Linked DNA regions of Streptomyces sp. 2114.4. The protein of the gene in region 1 interacts with the protein of each later gene in a pairwise test. Links are inferred from orthologs where the notes say so. Each region holds a gene or a part of one and is shown in the gene's direction. Other genes may lie near its edges.

Region 1 (6,431 bases):
GATAGCGGTCCTCGAACGCCGCAAGACCGACCCGGGCGAGCCATTCCCGTGCCCGCTCTCTGGCCTCGGGCTTCGGTACGCCGCGGAACCGGGGGCCGGCCATCACATTCGACAGCACGGTGCGCCAGGGGAAGACCGCGTCCTGCTGGAAGACGAACCCGATCTTGTCCCCGATGCCGCGCACCGGCTCCCCGGCGACCAGTACGTCGCCTTCCGTGGGCTCTTCCAGGCCGCTGACCAGGGTCAGCGTGGTGGATTTACCGCACCCGGTGGGGCCGACGACCGCGACGAACTCACCGCGTTCGACGACCAGATCCAGGTCCCGGACGGCCGTGTGCAGCGCCCCCGAGGGCGTCCGGAAGGCCTTGCTCGTACCCCGCAGTTCGATCGCGGGGCTCGTGTGGCTGTTCATGGGTCGGGAGGCTAGGAGTGATCCGGGCCACAGCGGCAGCCTTGTGGGCGCAAGCGACCTTTCTGCGCGCAAACCCTGTTGTGCTCATTTTGCTCACGCTAGAACGGCTAAGTCGTCACCAGGGGGTGTGCGGGCGCTCACGCACGGCTTACGGTGCGGTGATCGCGAAGTAAAAGGTGCGGGCCCTCGCGAGGTGAAAGACGCAGGCATCGCGCAGCGAAAAAGGACGATTCGGTTCCGCAAGGGTGCGGAGGGCGGAGACAAGGGAGACCCGATGCGGATCCGCTGGCCCCGACGGGTCTTTGCACAGGTGCTCACCGCGCAAGTCGCCCTGACCACCGGTGTCATGGTGCTCGCCACCGGCCTGTTCCTCGCCCCGCTCAGCTCCGAGCTGGACGACCAGGCGATGCGCCGGGCGCTGTCCATCGCCCAGACCACCGCCGCCGCACCGGACCTCGCCCGGGAGCTGGTCACCACCGAACCGGCGGCGCACGGGCCGGTGCAGGCCGAAGCGGAACGGATCCGTACCGCGACCGGGGCGCTGTACGTCGTCGTGATGGACACCCACGGGGTGCGCTGGTCGCACACCCACACCGACGAGATCGGCCGGCATGTCTCCACGGACCCGAGCCGGACCCTCGCCGGGCGGCAGGTGCGGCAGATCGACACCGGGACGCTGGGGCGGTCGGCCCGCGCCAAGGTGCCGCTGCGCGACGACCGGGGCCGGATCGTCGGCGCGGTGTCGGTCGGTATCGCCTACGACAGTGTCCGGGGGCGGCTGTTCGGCACCATCCCCGCGCTGCTGCGGTACGCGGGCGCGGCGCTGGCCGTCGGGGTGCTGGCCGCGGTCGCGCTCTCCCGGAGGCTGCGGCGTCGTACGCACGGGGTGGCGTTCGCCGATATCTCCGCCCTGCTCGACGAGCGGGAGGCGATGCTGCACGGCATCCGGGAGGGCGTCGTCGCCTTCGACCGGCGCGGCCGCATCCGGCTGGTGAACGACGAGGCCGCGCGGCTGCTGGGCCTGGACGCGCGGGCCGCGGGCCGGGCCCTGGACGAGGTGCTGCCGCCGGGGCGGACGACGGATGTGCTGGCCGGGCGGGTGGACGGCACGGATCTGCTGGCCGTCAGCGGCGGGCGGGTGCTGGTCGCCAACCGGATGCCGACCCAGGACGGCGGGGCGGTGGTGACCCTGCGGGACCGCACCGAGCTGGAGCTGCTGGGCCGCGAACTGGACGGCACCCAGGGGCTGCTGGACGCGCTCCGGGCCCAGGATCACGAACACGCCAATCAACTGCACACCCTGCGCGGGCTGCTGGAGCTGGGCCGGTACGAAAGGGCGGTGGAGTTCGTCAGCGAAGTGGCCAGCGCCCAGCGGGCCTCCGCGGAACAGATCGCGGAGCGGGTGCACGACCCGCTGCTGTCCGCACTGCTCGTCGGCAAGGCCGCCGTCGCCGCCGAACGCGGGGTGTCGCTGCGGGTGTCGTCCACGACGCTGCTGCCCGATGCGGTGGTCGACCCGCGCGACCTGGTGACCGTGCTGGGCAACCTCATCGACAATGCGCTGGACGCCACCGGGGAGCGCCGCCGCGACGAGCCGTTCGTCGAGGTGGAGTTGCGGGCCGAGCACACCACCGCCGTGCTGCGGGTCTCGGACACGGGGCCGGGGGTGCCGCCGGAGCTACGGGAGCGGATCTTCGCCGAGGGCTGGTCCACCAAGGCCGCCGCGCGCGCCCCCGGAACCGCGCCGTCCGCCCGCCCGGTGGCTTTCCACCGCGGCCGGGGCATCGGCCTCGCGCTGGTGCGCCGGCTCGCCGAGCGCTACGGCGGGATGGCCCGGGTGACCGCCCGCGCGGGCGGCGGTGCGGTCTTCACCGTCGTCCTCCCCGAAGCACTCGCCCGGCACGACGACGCGCCCGTGCGCCGGCTCACCACCGCGGGAGAGCCACGGTGAAGCGGGCGAATCACGACGAAAGGAGTACCACGGTGACCGGAGTGCCACGACGGCCGGAGCGCCGCGACGGAATGGGGCACCGCAAGGCAACGGGGCATCGCAAGGGAACAGGGCGCCGCGAGCGAACTGGGCTCCGTGTGGGAACGGAGCCGCCGGCGCGAAGACCCCTGCCGAGCGGAGCATCACGATGATCGATGTCCTGGTCGTGGACGATGACTTCCACGTCGCCGAGATCAATGCCGCGTATGTGTCCCAGGTATCCGGCTTCCGGGTCACCGGCCGTGCCCACACCGCCGCCCAGGCGCTGGCCTCCCTGGAGCGCACCCCCGCCGATCTGGTACTGCTCGACCACTACCTGCCCGACGAAACGGGCCTGTCACTGGTGCGACGGCTCCGCCAACTCGGCCACCGCACCGACGTGATCATGGTGACCGCCGCCCGTGACGTCACCACGGTCCAGGACGCGATGCGCTGCGGCGCGCTGCAATACCTCGTCAAACCGTTCGGCTTCTCCGGGCTGCGCGCCAAACTTGAGGGCTATGCGGCGCTGCGCCGCACCGTGGAGGGGGTGGGGGGACGCGGCGAGGCGGGCCAGGAGCAGGTGGACCGGATCTTCGGCGCCTTCCGGACCACCGACTCCCCGCACACCGAACTCCCCAAAGGCCACTCGGCGGCGACCGTCGACCTGATCCGCCGGGTCCTGGACACCGCCGGGCACCCGCTGTCCGCCCACGAGGTGGCCGAACGCGCCGGCGTCAGCCGCTCCACGGCCCAGCGCTACCTCAAACACCTCGAACGCAGCGGCCACATCACCCTCACCCTCAAATACGGCGACACCGGCCGCCCCGAACACCGCTACCGCTGGGCGAGCAGCCACTGAACGGCCGAAACCGGTGGCGAACGCCCCTATGCCGCCGTGCTCGCGCCGGCGGCACGGACCGAACTCGCCACGGAAGAGATACGCCAACTCGGCGCTCTGCGCGGAGCCTCCGCCCGCCTGCGCAGCCATCTCGGCCGGCGCCTCGGTCTTCGCGCTTGACTCACCGTCCAACGACTGGGGGCGGACGCAGGCAGGCCTTTGACCGGCTGCCGGGGCCGGCCATCAGGCAAGGAAGGGCGCAACTGCCCCCACGCATCCGACTCGGCCGCCTCAAGCGTCGTGATGTGCCGTACAGTTCACGCATTCACAAGCCAGGGACCGCTGAAGTACCGGAGGGGAACACCATGCGCCCGTACAGCCGAAGCGCTGCATTATTCATCGCCGCTCTGACCGCCACCGGAGCCGTGGCCGGCTGCTCATCGGCTTCCGGCGACGCCTCCAAAAAGCCTTCGGCGTCTTCCACCGCTGCCGGGCCGGAGAAATCCGCGGACGCACCCAAGGGAGCGACCGAGCCTCCCGCCCTCTCCATCGGGAAAACCCGCACCTACACCGCGAGGGACAATTCCGGCAACGCCACAACGATGTCTGTCACCTTCCACGCCGCGAAGTACGTCACCCCATCGGAAATCGGCGAAGCAAAACCCAAGGGCTCCTACGCCATCATCACCGTCGAAGTAACGAATACAGGCCACCAGGACGGCACCTTCACCCCGTACCGGAACATGAAATGGAAGGACAAGGCCACGACAGAGCAAGAGGTGTCGACGCTGATATCAACCGGCACCCAGGACGTCGGCACCACATACCATCCTGGCCAGGGGGTGACCGGAGATATCGTCCTCGACGTGCCACAGAAGGGCGGCAGCGTCACCTACTACGACACACGGGGAACCGCCTCGCTCCGCTTCGAGATGCCGTCCCGGTAGACCTCACGGAGGCACCTCAGCGCCGCCCGCCCGCGCCCTGGCCCAACTGGCCGTCCACCGTAGGTCACTTACGGGACGGCCTTTAGGCTGCCTGTCATGAATGCCGCGACTCCTGGTGGGACCAGCCCCGAGCTTGACCTTCTCGACGCGGGGCAGCTGTCCGGCGATCCGGAGCTGGCGGCCGGGTTCGCCGTGGCGGCGCACCGGATCCTGGCGGAGCTGGTCCGGGGCGGTGCCCCGCTCGGCTGGACCGATCCGCCCCCGGCGGACGAGGTGGCGGAGCTCGTCGGGCGGGTGCTGCGCGCCGCGCGGGCCGGGGACGGCGCGCTGCGGGCGGCGTACGCCGGGCGCCGGCTGGTCGGGCTGGGGTACTGGCTGCGCTATGCCCGTCCGACCAATCGGCAGCACGCGGACCTGGAGAAGCTTGCGGTGGCGCACGGGGCGCACGGGCGGGGTGTGGGCCGGTCGCTGACCGCCGCGCTGGTCGGGGACGCCCGGGAGGCCGGGATCGAGGTCCTCACCCTGGACGCGCGGGCCGATAACACCCGGGCGCTGGCCCTCTACCGGTCGCTCGGCTTTCGTGAGTACGGCCGTCTCCCCGACTTCGTCGCCATGGGCGGACGCCGCTACGACAAGGTCTTCTACATGCTGGACTTCCGCGGAAGCGGGCAGCCGGGACGGCCGCAGCAGCCGGAGCAGCCGGAGCGGCCGGAGCGGCCGGAGCGGCAAGCCCCGCACCGGCAGTAGCGGCTTCGTCACGAAGAGGCGCGGGATCCGCCTCCGGGAGACCCCCTGCGTCCCACCCCTTGACAGCTCCCCCGGCCGGGCCTGACGATCCCGGGGTGAACCTGTCAGACAGCCAGACAGCTGGCGAGGCCCCCCGTCGGATCAGCGCCATGGAAGCGGTCCTGCACCATCTGCGCGACGCCATCGAGCGGGGTGACTACGCGGTCGGGGACAAGCTCCCCTCGGAGGCGGAGCTCTGCCGTCGGCTGGAAGTGAGCAGACCCGTGCTCCGGGAGGCGCTGCGCGCGCTCCAGACCATGGGGCTGACCGTCTCGCGTACCGGCAAGGGCACCTTCGTCGTCTCCGACGGCGCGGTGGCGGACCCCACCTTCGGCGACTACGCGGCGAGCGACCTCCTGGAAGTGCGCCGGCATGTCGAGATCCCGGTGGCCGGTTACGCGGCGCTGCGCCGTACGCCGGAGGACCTCGACCAGCTGAACCGTCTGCTGGAGCGGATGGAGCAGGAGACCGACACCACCGCATGGGTGGCGATGGACTCCCTCTTCCACCTCGCCGTCGCGCAGGCGGCCCGCAATCCGGTCTTCCGCCGGGTCATCGAGGAGATCCGCGATGCGCTGGCCCGCCAGTCGGCCTTCCTCAATGAGCTCGGCGGGCGGCGCGAGCAGTCGAACCGCGAGCACCGGGCGATCGTCGAGGCGCTTGTCGACAGCAGTGAGCACGACGCGGTGGAAGCCATGGCGCACCACCTCGCCCGCGTCGAGACGACGCTGACCACCATCGTGCGGCCACCACACCGTGCGGGCCCCTCCACGGAAGACGAGGATCACGCGTGAGCGAGCAATCCCTCCGGCAGGCGGAACGGCAGCAACGACAAGCAGTGGGGCAGGACGGCGCGCAGCGGTCGTCCGGCGAGCACATGGACGCCGGTGACGCCGGGTACCAGAAGTCCCTCACGTCCCGGCACATCAACATGATCGCGATCGGCGGGGCCATCGGCACCGGGCTCTTCCTCGGCGCGGGCGGCCGGCTCGCCGGCGCCGGGCCGTCGCTGGCGGTGGCGTACGCGGTCTGCGGCCTGTTCGCCTTCCTGGTGGTGCGTGCGCTGGGTGAGCTGGTGCTGCACCGGCCGTCCTCGGGTGCGTTCGTGTCGTACGCCCGCGAATTCCTCGGTGAGAAGGGGGCGTTCGTCGCGGGCTGGATGTACTTCCTGAACTGGGCGACCACCGGGATCGCCGACATCACGGCGGTGGCGACCTATACGCACTACTGGGGCATGTTCTCCCACGTCCCGCAGTGGGTGATCGCGCTGATCGCGCTCGCGGTCGTGCTGACCGTGAACCTCATCTCCGTGAAGTTCTTCGGTGAGCTGGAATTCTGGTTCTCGCTCGTCAAGGTCGGTGCGCTGGTCGTCTTCATGCTGATCGGCATCTTCCTGCTCGTCACCCGGCACCCGGTCGGCGGCACCACCCCCGGCCCCTCGCTGATCGCCGACCACGGCGGGCTCTTCCCGACCGG
Region 2 (6,707 bases), 3.3 Mb from region 1 along the record:
CGGTTGAAGACCGTGAACGGGAAGGCGACCTGCACCATCACCGTCCCGTAGGTGATCAGCATGACCATTACGCCGTTGCTGCCCAGCAGCTCGGACAGCGCCGGCCAGGGGGAGAAGTAGTCCAGGTGCATCGGGTAGTAGACCGCGGTGCCGTCCTGCCAGCGTGAGCCCTGGATCTTGTACCAGCCGGCCGTGGCGTAGATCAGGCAGACCTCGACCACGATCACCAGCAGCGCGCCGTTGTGGGCGAGCTTGGCGAGGGTGTCCAGTACGGTGCGCGGCTCGCCGGGTGCGTAGCGCTGCACCGCCCACCACAGACCGTGTACCAGCCACAGGCCCCACAGCGCCAGGCTCCAGCCGATGTGCGGGAACGGGCCGCCCTCGGACCAGCTGAGGCCGTAGCTGCCCTGGAGCTGGGCGGCGGCCAGACCGAGGCCGAGCACGGCCCACAGGATGACGCCGGGCAGATCGCGGGAGGCAGGTGCGCGCGCGGCTTCCTCGCGACCGGCGGCGTGCGCGGCGGCCGCTGCCCGCTTCGCCCGGCGTGCGTCCAGCGACCAGACCTGTCCGCACCGGGTCAGCACGAGGTACATCGACATCAGGTGGATGACGTTGTCGCCGCCGTCGCCTATGAAGATGCTGCGGTTCTGCAGCGAGATCACGCCCACCATGAACAGCACCGACATGGTGCGGGTGCGCCAGCCCAGCATCAGCAGCGCGCCGGCCACGACGGCCATGAGGTAGACGCACTCGAACCAGCCGGGGCTGTCGGACCAGGGGAGGACCGAGAAGGCGTGGTTGCCATCCAGAAGGCGGCGGGCCATGTCCAGGTTCCAGGGGCTGTCGGGCCCGTAGAGAACCCCGCGGTGCGGCCACTCGCGCAGCAGGAACAGCAGCCACGTCGCCGAGAAGCCGATCCGGATCACGGCGGTCTGGTACGGGGCCAGCGCACGGCTGGTGACCAGCCCGAAGCCGCGTCCGATGGCGCGCTCGATGCGGGTCTCCCGGTAGGCGTCGGGCTCCGGGGACGTCTGCGGTGCCTGGGCCTGCCGCGGCACGTCGGCCGTCTCCGTGGTCTGCGGGGCCTGCTGGTCGCTCGGCGTCTGCTGAGGCTGGTGGGGCGTCGGTGACGTCACTGGCTGTTCGCCCCCTTGGGCAGGTCGTCTGCGGTGACCTGCCACCAGGGCAGCACGCGGTACACGGGCTTCTCGCTGATCTTCTCGGAGCTCCATGGCGGCGGGCGGACCGCCGTCGTCTGCGAACGGACCTGGACCTGTTCGACGCGGCCGCCGCCCTCGGTCCACTCGCCGTCCATTCGGAGCATCACGAGCCGCCGGATATAGCGCTCGGAGAGCTCACCGCGCAGGCCGACGGGGCGGCTCTGGGCGTTGTGGGTGTTGACGAAGAGCTCCCAGCCACGGCGGAGTTGGTTCTGCTGGGTGTGGCTGGGCAGCGGGTTGTGGAGGATGCCCTGGCCGTCGCGGGCGGTCAGATCGGTCCAGCCGGTGGTCCGCGGGGAACCGTCCTCGGTGCGCAGTTGCGCACGGACCTGTACCGCGATGTTCTGCTGCAGCGGATTGGGGGCGAACAGCTTCCAGTTCTGTTCGTACTCGGGGTAGACGTAGTCGCTGATCAGGGCGCCCTGCTGTTTGCTGAGCGTGTTCGACGGCGCCACGTGCAGGAACATCATGGCGAGATGAATCGCGACGATGACCGCGAGGGCGCAGGCCGCCACCCCTATGACGATCCGCGAGGGCAGCGAGAGCGCGGACAATGGCCGCGTTTCGTCCCCGTATGACTGCATTCCCGCCCCGTTCCCAGAATCCATGCGGTCAACTCCGCTCCGGAACCGTACCTACGCAGCCGCACCGGGCACACCCTCGGCCGGGTTATCCACAGGCTTGACACCCGCGGTCCGCCCGCTCACCATTGAACCGAACGATCGGTCGGTCGGGAGCGAGGGGGCACCACATGACGACGATCGCGCCGGAGGAAACGGCACGCGAGGCCGTATTCGACGCCACCGTGGCCGCGGACGAACGCATCGAGCCACGGGACTGGATGCCGGACGCCTACCGCTCGACACTCGTGCGCCAGATCGCGCAGCACGCCCACTCCGAGATCATCGGCATGCAGCCGGAGGGCAACTGGATCACCCGCGCGCCGTCCCTGCGCCGCAAGGCGATCCTGATGGCCAAGGTGCAGGACGAGGCCGGTCACGGCCTGTATCTCTACAGCGCCGCCGAAACTCTGGGCACCAGCCGCGACGAACTGCTCGACAAGCTGCACTCCGGCCGCCAGAAGTACTCCTCGATCTTCAACTACCCGACCCTGACCTGGGCCGATGTCGGAGCCGTCGGCTGGCTGGTGGACGGCGCTGCGATCACCAACCAGGTCCCGCTCTGCCGCTGTTCCTACGGCCCCTACGCCCGCGCGATGGTCCGTATCTGCAAGGAGGAGTCCTTCCACCAGCGGCAGGGCTACGAACTCCTGCTGACCCTCAGCCGCGGCACCGAGGCACAGCACGCCATGGCGCAGGATGCGGTGAACCGCTGGTGGTGGCCCTCGCTGATGATGTTCGGCCCCCCGGACGACGAGTCCTCGCACTCCGCGCAGTCCATGGCCTGGAAGATCAAGCGGCACTCCAACGACGAGCTGCGCCAGCGCTTCGTGGACATCTGCGTCCCCCAGGCCGAAGCCCTCGGACTCACGCTCCCCGACCCGGAACTGACGTGGAACGACGACCGCGGCCACTGGGACTTCGGCCCGATCGACTGGGCCGAGTTCCGCGAGGTCCTCAAGGGCAACGGCCCCTGCAACGAGCAGCGGATAAGCCGCCGGCGGCAGGCTCACGAGGACGGCGCCTGGGTGCGCGAGGCAGCCGCCGCACACGCGGCCAAGCACGGGGAGGTCACCCGATGACGACACCACGCCCTGCCGACGCCCCCGCGACCACCGCGGGGACGGCCGCCCGGTCCGCCGACTGGCCCCTGTGGGAGGTCTTCGTCCGCAGCCGCCGCGGACTCTCCCACACCCACGCCGGCAGCCTGCACGCACCGGACGCGGAGATGGCGCTGCGCAACGCCCGCGACCTCTACACCCGCCGCTCGGAAGGCGTCTCCCTCTGGGTGGTGCCCTCCGCGCAGGTCACCGCGTCCTCGCCGGACGAGAAGGACAGCTTCTTCGAGCCGGCCGGTGACAAGCCCTACCGCCACCCGACCTTCTACGAGATCCCGGACGGGGTGCATCACCTTTGATGAACGCAACCGCCACCCCGGCCCTGCCCCTCGGGGACGACGCCCTGATCCTCTCCCACCGCCTGGGCGAGTGGGCGGGGCACGCCCCGGTCCTGGAGGAGGAGGTCGCCCTGGCCAATATCGCGCTGGACCTGCTCGGCCAGGCCCGTGTGCTGCTCTCCCTCGTGGGCGATGAGGACGAGCTGGCCTATCTGCGCGAGGAGCGGCAGTTCCGCAACCTCCAGCTCGTCGAGCAGCCCAACGGCGACTTCGCCCACACCATCGCCCGCCAGCTCTACTTCTCCACCTACCAGGAGCTGCTGTTCGACCATCTCGCTTCGGCAGAGAGCGAGTTGGCGCCGCTGGCCGCGAAGGCCGTCAAGGAGGTCGCCTACCACCGCGACCACGCCCATCAGTGGACGCTGCGCCTGGGCGACGGCACCGCCGAGAGCCGCACCCGGATGCAACGTGCCCTGGACGCCCTCTGGCGCTTCACCGGCGAACTGTTCGAGCCGGTGGCAGGACTGGAAACAGTGCCCTGGCCGGCCCTGCACGACAGCTGGACCGCACGCATCACCGCCACCCTGGAACAAGCCACCCTCACCGTCCCCGAAGGCCCCCGGCACGGCGCCTGGACCGCCGGCGCGGGCCGCCAGGGCCTGCACACCGAATCGTTCGGACGGCTGCTCGCCGAGATGCAGCACCTCCACCGCAGCCACCCGGGGGCGGCATGGTGACCACCACCGCCCTCGAAGAGGAACTGCTTGCCCTGGCCGGCTCCGTTCCCGACCCGGAGCTGCCGGTGCTCACCCTCGCCGAACTGGGAGTGCTGCGCGGGGTACAGCTGACCGGCCCCGGCCGGGTCGAGGTGCGTCTCACCCCCACCTACACCGGCTGCCCCGCCATCGAGACGATGTCGGCCGACATCGAGCGTGTGCTGCACGACCACGGGATACCCGAGGTCGAGGTCCGCACGGTCCTCAGCCCGCCGTGGACCACGGACGCGATCACCGCCGAGGGCCGCCGCAAGCTCGCGGAATTCGGTATCGCACCCCCGCGCCCCACGGGACCGGCCGGCGGCCCGGTCGCCGTCGACCTCACCCTTCGCTGCCCGCACTGCGGATCGACCGACACCACCCTGCTGAGCCGGTTCTCCTCCACGGCATGCAAGGCACTGCGACGCTGTGAGTCCTGCCGCGAACCCTTCGACCACTTCAAGGAGTTGTGATGTTCCACCCGCTCCAGGTCCGGGAGATCGAGCGGCTCACGGACGACGCGGTGGCCGTCACCTTCGCGGTCCCGCCCGAGCTGCGCACGGCCTTCCGGCACACCCCCGGACAGCACATCGCCCTGCGCAGAACGGTCGACGGCCAGGAGATCCGCCGTACGTACTCCATCTGCACCCCGGCCACCGACCAGCCCGTCCTGCGAGTGGGCATCCGCCTCGTCGAGGACGGCATCTTCTCGACGTACGCGCTCAAGGAACTCGCCGTCGGCGACACGGTGGAGGTAATGGCCCCGGCCGGCCGGTTCACCCTCGCACCACGTCCCGGGCATTTCGTCGCCATCGTCGGCGGCAGTGGCATCACCCCCGTGCTGTCCATCGCCTCCACCCTGCTCGAACGGCAGCCGGACGCCCACTTCTGCCTCATCCGCAGCGACCGCACGGCGGCGTCGACGATGTTCCTGGAGGAGGTGGCCGACCTCAAGGACCGCTATCCCCAGCGCTTCCAGCTCATCCACACCCTCTCGCGCGAGGAGCAACAAGCCGGCCTGCCCTCCGGCCGCCTGGACGAGGCCCGGCTCCGCTCCCTCCTGCCGGCGCTCCTGAAGATCGACTCCGTGGACGGCTGGTACCTCTGCGGCCCCTACGGCCTGGTCCAGGGCGCCGAACGCGCCCTCCGCGCCCTCCACGTGCCCCGCACCCGCATCCACGAAGAGATCTTCCACGTCGACAACGGCGCCCCGACCGCCCCCGCCGCCGCCACCCCCGCGCACAGCACCGTGACCGCCACCCTCGACGGCCGCTCCGGCACCTGGCCGGTCCACGACAGCGAGTCGCTGCTCGAGGCGGTCCTGCGCAACCGCGCGGACGCCCCGTACGCCTGCAAGGGCGGCGTCTGCGGCACCTGCCGCGCCTTCCTCGTCTCGGGCGAGATCCGCATGGACCGCAACTTCGCCCTGGAATCCGACGAGGTCGACGCGGGGTACGTCCTCGCCTGCCAGTCCCACCCGGTCACGGAGAAGGTCGAGCTGGACTTCGACCGATGACCCCCATGACCCCATGACCCCGATGAACCTGATGAACCTGATGAATCCGGTCCGTGCGGACACCACCGCATAGCGCTCGCGGACGCCCCGACGCCTCCGCCGCCTCACCCGCCCGCCTCTGCCGCCCCTTCCGCCGCTCTCCCGGACCCGTCCCTCTCGCCCCTTCCAACGGTTCCGCCATTCCCAATTCCTGGAACATGTTCTACCTTGACGCTTCGTCAGTTCGAGGCGGCGCGTGGGAGGACAGTGCAATGGACTTCACCTTCACCGAGGAGCAGCAGGCCGCCGCCGAAGCGGCCAGGGCCGTCTTCGCGGGCGTCGCACCGGACGGCGTGCCCAGCCCGGCGCTCACCCCAGGTGCGGTCGCCGACGACTTCGACCGCGCCCTGTGGCGCAAGCTCGCCGACGCCGACCTGCTGAGCCTGCCGATCGCGCCCGAGCACGGCGGCGCGGGCCTCGACCCGATCGCGCTCTGCCTCGTACTCCGCGAATCGGCCAAGGTGCTGGCGCGAGTGCCGCTGCTGGAGGCCGGCGCCGCCGCGCTCATCCTCCAGCGTTACGCGGCCGACGAGCTGGGTGCGCACGTCCTGCCCCGCATTGCTGCCGGGGAGCTCGTCGTGACCGTCGCCGGCAGCGGGCGCACCGGGCACGAACCGGCCGAACTCGCCGTCGACGCCCGCCAGGAGGGTGCCGACTGGGTTTTCGACGGGGTCCAGACCGCCGTTCCCTGGGCCGGGACCGCGGACCGAATCCTGCTCCCCGCCCACACCCCCGAAGGCCACGCCGTACTCGCGCTCGTCCCCCGCATCCACCCGGGCGTCACACTCGACGACCAGATATCCACCACCGGAGAGCGCCTTGCCGAGGTCCGGCTGGATTCCGTACGTCTCAGCGGCCAGGAAACGATCACTGACCCGGACGCCTGGGAGTTGCTGCGCAACGTTCTGACCACCGGCACCTGTGCACTCGCCCTGGGCCTGGGCGAGCGCGTCCTCGCCATGACCGGCGACTACACGAGCAAGCGCGAGCAGTTCGGATTCCCGGTGGCCACCTTCCAGGCCGTCGCCGTCCAGGCCGCCGACCGTTTCATCGACCTGCGCGCCATGGAGGCCACCCTCTGGCAGGCCGCCTGGCGGATCACCACCGACGCGGCCGGCCCGCTCCCGCCCGCCGGGGATGTCGCGGTCGCCAAGATCTGGG

The links.
Region 2: the proteins of CFW40_RS02875 (region 1) and paaC interact in binary tests that used the Escherichia coli proteins (3 or more experiments, as listed by UniProt). The link is inferred for Streptomyces sp. 2114.4 from one-to-one orthologs.

The regions. Positions count from the first base shown.
Region 1 is NZ_FYEY01000001.1:689,294-695,724, forward strand. Bases 1,674-4,396 are described here. They hold CFW40_RS02875 (response regulator), read left to right. Parts: upstream 1,674-2,550; coding sequence 2,551-3,243; downstream 3,244-4,396. Other genes in these bases: CFW40_RS02870 (sensor histidine kinase), read left to right, coding at 1,674-2,363; CFW40_RS02880 (DUF4352 domain-containing protein), read left to right, coding at 3,588-4,169; CFW40_RS02885 (GNAT family N-acetyltransferase), read left to right, coding at 4,266-4,396. Also shown: CFW40_RS02865 (ABC transporter ATP-binding protein), read right to left, coding at 1-412; more of CFW40_RS02870, read left to right, coding at 687-1,673; more of CFW40_RS02885, read left to right, coding at 4,397-4,916; CFW40_RS02890 (FadR/GntR family transcriptional regulator), read left to right, coding at 5,012-5,749. UniProt on the Escherichia coli protein: Member of the two-component regulatory system DpiA/DpiB, which is essential for expression of citrate-specific fermentation genes and genes involved in plasmid inheritance.
Region 2 is NZ_FYEY01000001.1:3,977,550-3,984,256, forward strand. Bases 2,116-5,114 are described here. They hold paaC (1,2-phenylacetyl-CoA epoxidase subunit PaaC), read left to right. Parts: upstream 2,116-3,256; coding sequence 3,257-3,973; downstream 3,974-5,114. Other genes in these bases: paaA (1,2-phenylacetyl-CoA epoxidase subunit PaaA), read left to right, coding at 2,116-2,922; paaB (1,2-phenylacetyl-CoA epoxidase subunit PaaB), read left to right, coding at 2,919-3,257; paaD (1,2-phenylacetyl-CoA epoxidase subunit PaaD), read left to right, coding at 3,967-4,464; paaE (1,2-phenylacetyl-CoA epoxidase subunit PaaE), read left to right, coding at 4,464-5,114. Also shown: CFW40_RS17415 (HTTM domain-containing protein), read right to left, coding at 1-1,136; CFW40_RS17420 (DUF5819 family protein), read right to left, coding at 1,133-1,804; more of paaA, read left to right, coding at 1,972-2,115; more of paaE, read left to right, coding at 5,115-5,507; CFW40_RS17450 (acyl-CoA dehydrogenase family protein), read left to right, coding at 5,759-6,707. UniProt on the Escherichia coli protein: Component of 1,2-phenylacetyl-CoA epoxidase multicomponent enzyme system which catalyzes the reduction of phenylacetyl-CoA (PA-CoA) to form 1,2-epoxyphenylacetyl-CoA. The subunit C may be essential for structural integrity of the alpha subunit.